One region of the Arthrobacter sp. CAN_A2 genome, then DNA from elsewhere that is predicted to be linked to it. Evidence: riboswitches for the same ligand, from Rfam matches in the RefSeq annotation. Region 1 holds a riboswitch; the other holds the start of a gene.
What was found. Region 1 has a riboswitch for cyclic di-GMP ahead of IWX63_RS04745 (response regulator transcription factor). Riboswitches for the same ligand answer to the same signal wherever they lie in the genome.

Region 1 (4,405 bases):
CACCGGCCCGGCGTGCCATGCGTGTTCGCGAGCGATCCCAGGAGCAGCACGGTGTCGAGGTACACGTGCGGGTTGAGCCAGGTCAGGGCGAGACACGTGCCGAGCGCGGCGCGCCAGGACATCGTGGCGTGTCCGCCGTCGACGTCGAGTCGCTCCCCCTGGAGTGCGCGTCGCGCCGCCAGGGCGGCATACCCCGCGAGGAAGGCCGCCCCGGCCCACCGCACCACGTCGAGGAGCACGGGGGCCTGCTCGATCGCTGCTCCCAGCCCGCCGACGCCGAGGACGATCAGCACGAGGTCCGAGACCGCGCACACCGTCACGACCAGCGCTATATGGGAACGCCGCAGGCCCTGCCGCAGCACGAACGCGTTCTGGGAGCCGATGGCGACGATCAGGGTCAGGCCGGCGGCGAGGCCGCCGGCTGCAGTGGAGATCACGGGCCCACGCTAGGCCCCGCGTCCGTGCTTAGACAAACTAATGTTCCTTCAGCATGATAAGAATTGCTCATGAGATCCGTCGATCCGGGACAGGCCGCGGCTCTTGCCGCGATCATCGACCAGGGGAGTTTCGAGGCGGCGGCCTCCACTCTCTCCGTCTCGCCCTCCGCAATCAGCCAGCGGATCCGGGCCCTCGAGGTGGCCGTCGGGCGCCCGGTCATCACCCGTACCCGCCCCCTCCGCCCCACCGAAGCGGGACGGGCGATCATCCGCTTCGCGCGACAGCTCGAACTGCTGTCGGCAGACCTCGCCACCGAGCTCGACGCCACCCGTGACGGCCCCCGGCTGCGGATCACGATCGTGGTCAACGGCGACTCGCTGCACACCTGGGTCCTGCCGGCCCTCGCCCGGGTCGCAGACACCCTGCAGCTGGAGATCCTGCGGGAGGACGAGGACTACTCCCTCGAGCTGCTGCGCGACGGCGCCGCCTCGGCGGCCATCACGTCCGTGGCCTCTCCCGTGCAGGGATGCTCCTCGCAACCGCTCGGCGTCATGCGCTACGTGCCCGTCTGCTCACGGGACTTCCGCGCCACCTGGCTCGCGGACGGGGCGACGCCGGAACGGCTCTCCCGTGCACCCGTGGTCCTCTTCGACCGGAAGGACGATCTCCAGGACCAGTACCTGCGGTCGCGCGTCCGCCACGCCTTCGATCCGCCGCGCCACTACCTGCCCGCGGCGCAGGAGTTCGCAGACGCGATCCGCCTCGGCATGGGGTGGGGTCTCGTCTCCGAACTGGAGTTGCGGTCCGACCCGCAGGACCTCGTCCCGCTCGGCCCCGGAGGCCACGTGGACGTCCCGCTGTACTGGCAGCAGTGGCGCCACGGGTCCACGGCGCTGGCCGCCGTCAGCGACGCGGTACTGCGGTCCGCGGCACTCCTCCTCCGCCCGCCCGCACGGACGGGCTGACCGCGGGGGCCGCACGCTGCGCCGGCATCAGTGACGCCACGGTCGACGGCCCTCCCGCTTGTTCACGGAGGTGTCGGTCGGGGTTGCTACTATCATCGGGCGAGCAGCTGCTCGTCGACAAAGGCAAACCCGGCGCGAGCCGGGGACGCAAAGCCACGGGACCCTCGAGGTCAGCCGGGCCGCCGAAGAGAACAGGCCCACGGAGTATGCCTCGGACACGCCACGTCCCCTCAGTTCCCATACCGGCCTGCCGACAGGCGTCGGCCGTCCCGCAGGGCCGTCCCGGGACAGCCCGCGATGAGTAGTCCCACACTCGGCGATCGCCGCGCCGCCGTCGTCATCGAGGACGATCTCGATATCCGGAACCTGGTCTGCGCGGTCCTCGAGCAGGGCGGCTTCGTGGTCAGCGGTGCCACCACGGGACGCGAGGGTGTCGACGTCGTCCGCCGGCAGCATCCGATGGTGGTGACCCTGGACATCGGGCTCCCCGATATCGACGGGTACGAGGTCCTGCGCCGGATCCGCAACACCACCGACTGCTACGTGATCGTGCTCAGCGGCCACAGCGACGAGATGGACATCCTCACCGCCCTCCAGGCGGGAGCCGACGACTACGTCCTGAAGCCGTTCCGCCCGCGCGAACTGCGCGCCCGCATCGACGCGATGCTTCGCCGGCCCCGCATCGGACAGGATGCGCAGCACCCGCCGGTCCAGCCCGCGGACCCCGCCGCATCCACCCCGTCCGACGACGGCGAGGCCGCCCCGGTCGGGTCCGCGAACGTCCTGCGGAACGGCGGGATCACCGTCGACGGCGACGCGCGCATCGCCAGCTGCGCCGGCGTCGAGCTCCCGCTCACGAAGACCGAATTCAACCTGCTGTGGGAGCTGATGCGGAGCAACGGCGCCGTCCGGACCAAGGAGGAGCTGGTCCGCGTGTCCCGGGGCGGGGACTACCGGGGCTACAACTTCGTCAGCCGCACGGACGAGCGGGCCATCGAGGTGCACGTCGCCAATCTGCGCCAGAAGCTGGCGCGCTTCGACGGCGGTCCGGACCTCATCACGACGGTGCGGGGCGTCGGCTTCCGCATCATGCCCCGGAACAGGGACTAGACCGGGACCGACTGCTCAGGATTCGTCCGGGTAGCCGGCACGCAGTTCCCGGAGCGTGTCGGTCGCGCAGGCGCGCAGCAGCGCCGCCGAGCGCCGGGCGCCGTGGAGGTCGTCGGCGGCGATCATCCTGTGGATTGCACGCGCGGCCTGATTCAGGCGCACCGCGCCCACCATCATGGCCGATGTGGTCACGCTGAGGACGGCATCCTCGGCGCCCGTGGCGTCGCCGGCCTCGATCCGCAGCGCCAGCCGCTCGAGCTTGCCCTCCAGCGTGGCGGAGAAGTCACGCACGAACCGGAGGACGACGGCGGGGTCGGAGAAGTCGCGCCGCATGTCCGCGAGGACCGTGGGGTCGACGAGGGGCGCTGCTTTCCCCGGGGCGTCGAAGGAGGGGTCGGCATCGTGCAGGAGGGGTGCCGCACCGTCCACCGGAGACCGGCCCTGGAACTGGTCAGGGCCTGACGGGGCTGAAGGTAGGGGCACCGTCCAAGCCTAGCGACGGCAGGAGGGCGGCGTGTACCCGCAAGAAGTTCTTGCGCAAAGCTTGCGCTGGAGCGTGCCGTTTGCAGACAGGACTGCTGCGCTTCACCTTCGCGCCACCCGGCACCGGCCGGTGCAGGCCGGTGCTCTCGGATCCTCGGACCCGGACCGTGCTCCGCTCAGGCCTTCCACTCGGGCAGGTAGCCCCCGTGGCCGGCCCACGGTCCGGCGAGCAGCTTCAGCATGCTCGACCCGTGGGGCTCATCGAGGTCGAACAGCGCGAACTGGAGGAGCCGGCGCTTGGCCTCGCACTCGGACAGGACACGGGCGGGCTCGTACCAGCCGCGCGCCCCCCACACTTCTTCGGGGAGGGTGCCCGTGCGGGCTGCTTTTTCGTCCTCGGTGATGCGGGCGTCGAGGAAGGTGGCGATCTCGTTCATACCTGAAACCTTATCGAGCAGGAGCAGCGGCACCGTCCACCCCACGCGGACGACGGCCCGCCGTCGCTCGCCGGCTCACGATCAGGCGGGACCTGCCGGTCGCGCGCGGCAACGGCTCCAGGTGCCGTCCCTCTCCCGTGACGATCTCCTCGAGCTCGTCGAGGACTCCGGGCAGCGGCCCGTCGGCGTCCACGCGCCGGAAGCCGTCGAATTCGGGGAGCCCGAGGTAGCCGGCGCGGTAGGCGCGGAGGTCCTCGACGCGTTCGGTGTCGGCGCCCCGCACGACGATCCGGCGGAAGGCCTCCTCCGGGCTGACGTCGAGGAAGACGACGACGTCCGAGGCCGGCAGCATCCGCGTCAGCGCGGCGAGGAACCTGCCGCGGGGCAGTCCGCGGGTGGTGCGCAGCGCCTGCTGGCAGTGCAGGTGCCGGTCCAGGATGACGACGCCGTCGAACCGGTGGGCGCGGAGATGGTTGGTGAGCACGTTGACCGCCCGGACCAGCGATTCCAGGAGGTCGAGGATCCGTGGCGGAACGGAGAGGCCGAGCCGCGCCGTCCACGCCGTCATGGTGCGCCGCCCCGAAGGATTGGCCAGGACCAGCGTCGGCGTCGTCGTCCCGAGGAGCCTGCCGAGCGCGGAGGCCGCCGTCGTCTTGCCCGCGCCGTCGATGCCCACCAGGGCTACGACGACGCGACGCACCGGACGGCGGGAGGGCCTGCCGTCGGTACTCGCTCGGGGTATCACCCTCCAGGTATACGGGCTGATGCTAGGAGTCCTCCCGACGCGGGATGTGCCGGGGCTGTGAAACGGGCAGTTCCACACGGAACCGGGTCCGCCCGGGCTCGCTGCTCACGCGGATCGTCCCCCCGTTCGCCTCGACGAGGGCCTGGACGATCGCGAGCCCGAGGCCGGTGCTGCCGGCGTCCGCGGAGCGCGCCGTGTCCGCCCGGCTGAAACGCGTGAAGATGGTG
Region 2 (4,405 bases), on a different contig from region 1:
TCGCTGTCCTGCGCCTGGAACGGGGTGTCCTCGATGTCGCGGGGGTTCCCCCCGCTCGGTCCGGTGGTCCGTGTGGTGCCGGGGGCCGGCGCGCTGGACGGGGCCTTGCCGCCCTTACCGCCCTTGCCGCTCTTGCCGGAGCCGGACTCGCTCTTCTTCAGTGCGCCCTTCAGGGAGTCCTGCACCTCGGGGGCCTTGCTCTTGAGAGTGTCGGTGGTCGACGCGACCGTGTCCTGCACCTTCGGGTTCTCCCACAACTCCTGTGCCTTGGTCTTGAGCTGCTCGTAGCTCTCCCGACCGGCCCGCGTCCCGAGGACGTAACCGACCGCCATGCCTGCTGCGAAAACAAGCTTGTTCTTCATGGTGCTCTCCCTTCGATGGACTGCGTTCCTTCCGAATCTAGACCACCCCGTCGGCGGGGGCGAGAGCAGTTTCCATCGGCACCATGCTGTAGGGGCGCCGCGGTGCGGCCCGTGTTGCGCGAGGAAGCGTCGGTGCCGGGAGCTAGGTTGTCCGCGGAAGCAACACGACAGGGAGGCTCCATGCCCGAGGGGGACAGCGTCTTCCGGCTCGCCGCCCGCCTGCGGAGATCCCTCGACGGGCGCACGCTCGGCCGCGGCGACCTCCGGGTCCCCGCGCACGCCACGACGCCGCTCGACGGCCTCCGGATCGCGGAGCACGTGACGCACGGCAAGCACCTGTTGACCCGGTTCGACGGCGGCCTGACCCTCCATACACACCTGCTCATGCAGGGGTCGTGGACGGTCACCGCACCCGGTCGTGCACTGCCGCGAAGGCTCCTTCCGGACGCCCGCGTGATCCTCGCGGTGCGGGACGGCCCGACCGCGTACGGCCTGGACCTGCCCGTCGTCGACCTGCTGGCCACGCGGGCGGAAGGCGAAGTCGTGGGCCACCTCGGTCCGGACCCGTTGCGGGACGACTGGTCGGCGCAGGAGGCGGTGCGTAGACTGCGCCGCGACCCGGGGGAGCGGGTGGCGGCCGCGCTGCTCGACCAGCGGAACGTCGCCGGATTCGGGAACCTGTGGGCGAATGAGCTCTGCTTCCTCCGGGGCATCCACCCCGACGCGGCGGTTGCCGACGTGGACGTCCCGGCGCTGGTGGCCCTGGGCGCCCGGTGCCTGCGGTTCTCGGCGACGCAGCCCGGCGCGCATCAGGTCACCACGGGGAACACCCGCCGGGGGGAGAAGCACTGGGTGGCCGGCCGCGCGGGCAGGCCGTGCCTCCGGTGCGGCACCGCCGTGCGCGTCAGGGCGGAGGTGCCGGACGACCCGGGCCGACGTCGCACCTGGTGGTGTCCGCGCTGCCAGCCGCCGGCGTCGTCCCTCGGCTGAGGTGGTCAGCGCCGGACGGCGAGGCCGGTCGCGAAGGCGTCGGCCGAGGCAGTGGTGCTGTCGATGCGCCAGTCGGTCTCCTTGGCGATGTGGAACCAGACGAGCGCGACGACGTCCTGCTGCGCGGAGACGTACCTGAACAGGGTGGAGATCCACTGGGGTTTGGAGCCGCCGATCTCGGACGAGGCCGTCTCGGCGATCATGATCGGCGTGCCCGGGGCGAGCTTCCGGAGTTGCGCGATGCCGTCGCCGAACAACGCCTCGGGTTCCTGCCAGGAGGTCCACGACTGCGACGTGCCCCAGTTGTACCCGTCGAGCGCGACGATGTCGACGTATTCGGCGCCCGGGTACAACTGGTCCAGGGGCGTGGATCCCCAGTAGGGGACGTTGGGGTTCCAGACCCAGCTGATGTTGGTCGCGCCCGTGGAGGCGACGACGTCGTGCACGTGCCGGTAGGCGGCGATGTAGTCGCCCGCGGTGTTGCCGTTGACTCCCGCGGCCCAGGGGTACCAGTTGCCGTTCATCTCGTGCGCGAAGCGCAGGTACACCGGCTGCCCCCAGCGTCCGAGATCCGTGCCCCACGCGCGGAGGTGGGCGTCGAACTCGCCGGCCGCGATCCGGTCGAGGGAGTAGGCGGGCTGCTCGGTGCCGCCACCCCAGGTCCACGGCTCCCACGTCAGCAGCGTCTCGGCGCCGCGCGCGCGCACGGCGTCCAGTTCGGCGATGGGAGCCGGCTGGTTGAAGTCCTTGTAGGACAGCACGAGCGAGGGGGCCTCGCCCGCGAGTGCTGCGACGGCGTCGAGCTCGCCACCTGCCGCCGGCCCGCCATCGGTGCCGATGCCGAAGCGGATGGCCTTCGGTGCGCCCGGTGCGGGCGCCGGGGCGAGGACGGTGTAGCGGGCGCTCCCGGTGGTGGTACCGGCCGTCGCCGTGATGGTCACCGGGCCGGTCCCCGCCGGGACGATCGATACCGAGAAGGCGCCCGTCGGCGTCGTGGTCAGGGAGGCACGCGCGGTCCCTGCCACGACGGTCCCCCTGGTTTTCCTGGGGAAGCCCGCCCCCGTCACCGTCACGGCGGTACCGGGTGTTCCCGAGACGCTGCTCAGCGTGATCGTGGCGGCGGGTGCGGCCTGGGCGGACGCCGGCGTCAGCCCGACCATCAGGACGGACAGCGCCGCGACGACCACGACGAGCCGTGCCGCGGTCGTCCGGACCGCGGATGCTGCGAGACGGGGAACGGGAAGCATGATCGGCACCTCGCTGGTTCGGTGGCCCGGCTGACCGCGAGGGTCCCGTGGCTTTGCGTCCCCGGCTCGCGCCGGGTTTGCCTTTGTCGCCGAGCGGTCACCCGGGCGTCGTCGGTCCGCGCGCTGCAGCGGGCCAACCCCAGTGTGCCGTCGCACCTGCAGGGCAGACGCCGGAATTCGCCGAACGACGGCAAAGGATTCCGGCAGGTCTTCCGCAGGACGCCCCCGGACGGGCGCCGGCCGCAGGGAAACGGCCCGGACGCCCCGCCGGACGGGGCGGGCGGCGGCGGGACGCGCGCACCGGCCTTGGGAAATCCTGTGTCCTGGCCCACACTTAGAACAGCGATGGGCTCGAGGCTCCCGTCGTGGATGTGCGGACGGGGAAGAGATGAAGCAAAGACAGAAATTCACGGACACGATCGCTGCGCAGGTGGACGAGTTCAAGCCGACGTTCGAGGCGCAGGTGGGTCCGGCGCTGGCGGAGGTCTTCGAGATGGAGCAGGAGGAACTCCGACGCGCGGGACTCCCGGAAGGAATGGCCCAGGTGGGCGCCAAGCTTCCCGATGTCCTCCTGTACGACGACGCGGGACGGCCGATGCCGCTGAGCGAGGTCCTTGGCGCCGCAGCCGCGATCATCATCTTCTATCGTGGGGCGTGGTGCCCCTACTGCAGCATCGCCCTGCAGACCTATCAGCGGGAACTGAGCCCCCTCGCGGAGACCTTCGGCACGCGGTTCATCGCCATCAGCCCACAGGACCCGAAGATCGTGCGGAAGATGGCGCAGGACAGGGGGCTGTACCTGCCGCTCTACTCGGACGCGGGGAACGCCCTCGCCGCGCGGCTCGGGATCGTCACGTCCCCGAGCCCGGAGTCGACGCTGGCGCGGATCGCGCTCGGAATCGACGTCGCCGGATCCAACATGGACCGGATCCTGACGATCCCCTTCCCCACGGTGATCGTCGCCGACGCGACGGGCACCATCCGCTTCATCGATGTGCACACCGACTACACCAACCGGACGGAGACCAGCGATATCATCGACGCCCTCGTGTCGCTCTGAGGTATGCCGGCGCACTGAGGTCCGCCGTCGGCGGGAGGGCGCCCCACCGCCCGCCGGGTCAGGCTTCCTGGGCCTCGCCGTCGGGGTCGACCTCGATGTCGGCGGCGGCCGGGGTGTCACGGATCAACTGGCGGCGGTCGAGCTCCTCGCGCAGTTCGTGGTGCTGGCCCTCGGTCTCCGCGTCCACTCCACCGTCACGGATGTACTGAGCATCCCTCGAGCGGTGGTTCCTGCTGTTCAGGATGTCCAGGTCATCCCGATCGATCGATGTCAGATCCTCCGGAAAGACCTTCTCCGGATCCAGTCTGCTGCTATCACTCACGTCGTGCCTCATTCAGGTACCAAGAACTCAAGAGCCCCGCTTCTAGAGGCGAGACCGACACTACCGCAACGGCTTCTCAACTTTCGAGTGGCCCCGGGCAGGGATCCTGCATCGTCGTGCCTCAGGCGAGGCTCAGCTCCCCCGGGCGGTCAGGGGGACGGTGAGCAGGACGCGGGTTCCACGGCCGGGGGTGCTCGAGATCGAGAGGGTGCCCCCGCAGAGTTCGGCGTGGCGCCGCATGCCGGTCAGGCCGGGGCCCGAGGACGGCTCGGCGAACCCGATGCCGTCGTCGATGATCTGCATCTCGAGGTGGTCCTCGAGGGCCTGGACCGTGATCGTGACGGAGTGCGCTGCGGCGTGACGGAGTGCGTTGGACAGGCCTTCCTGGAGGACTCCCCGCACATGTTCGGCCGATCCCGGGTCC

Region 2: it holds a riboswitch for cyclic di-GMP, as region 1 does, so the genes downstream of both, IWX63_RS10180 (glycoside hydrolase family 26 protein) here and IWX63_RS04745 (response regulator transcription factor) in region 1, are expected to answer to the same signal.

The regions. Positions count from the first base shown of each region.
Region 1 covers NZ_JADOUS010000003.1:65,165-69,569, reverse strand. Annotated here, with positions in the region: gene IWX63_RS04755 (LysE/ArgO family amino acid transporter) at 1-437, opposite strand, end outside; gene IWX63_RS04750 (LysR family transcriptional regulator ArgP) at 507-1,403, shown strand; cyclic di-GMP riboswitch class I at 1,516-1,590, shown strand; gene IWX63_RS04745 (response regulator transcription factor) at 1,701-2,513, shown strand; gene IWX63_RS04740 (hypothetical protein) at 2,529-2,996, opposite strand; gene IWX63_RS04735 (DUF6221 family protein) at 3,173-3,433, opposite strand; gene IWX63_RS04730 (AAA family ATPase) at 3,444-4,178, opposite strand; gene IWX63_RS04725 (sensor histidine kinase) at 4,201-4,405, opposite strand, start outside.
Region 2 covers NZ_JADOUS010000006.1:256,850-261,254, forward strand. Annotated here, with positions in the region: gene IWX63_RS10170 (YtxH domain-containing protein) at 1-362, opposite strand, end outside; gene IWX63_RS10175 (Fpg/Nei family DNA glycosylase) at 543-1,352, shown strand; gene IWX63_RS10180 (glycoside hydrolase family 26 protein) at 1,358-2,599, opposite strand; cyclic di-GMP riboswitch class I at 2,617-2,691, opposite strand; gene IWX63_RS10185 (peroxiredoxin-like family protein) at 2,988-3,659, shown strand; gene IWX63_RS10190 (hypothetical protein) at 3,718-3,981, opposite strand; gene IWX63_RS10195 (GAF domain-containing sensor histidine kinase) at 4,114-4,405, opposite strand, start outside.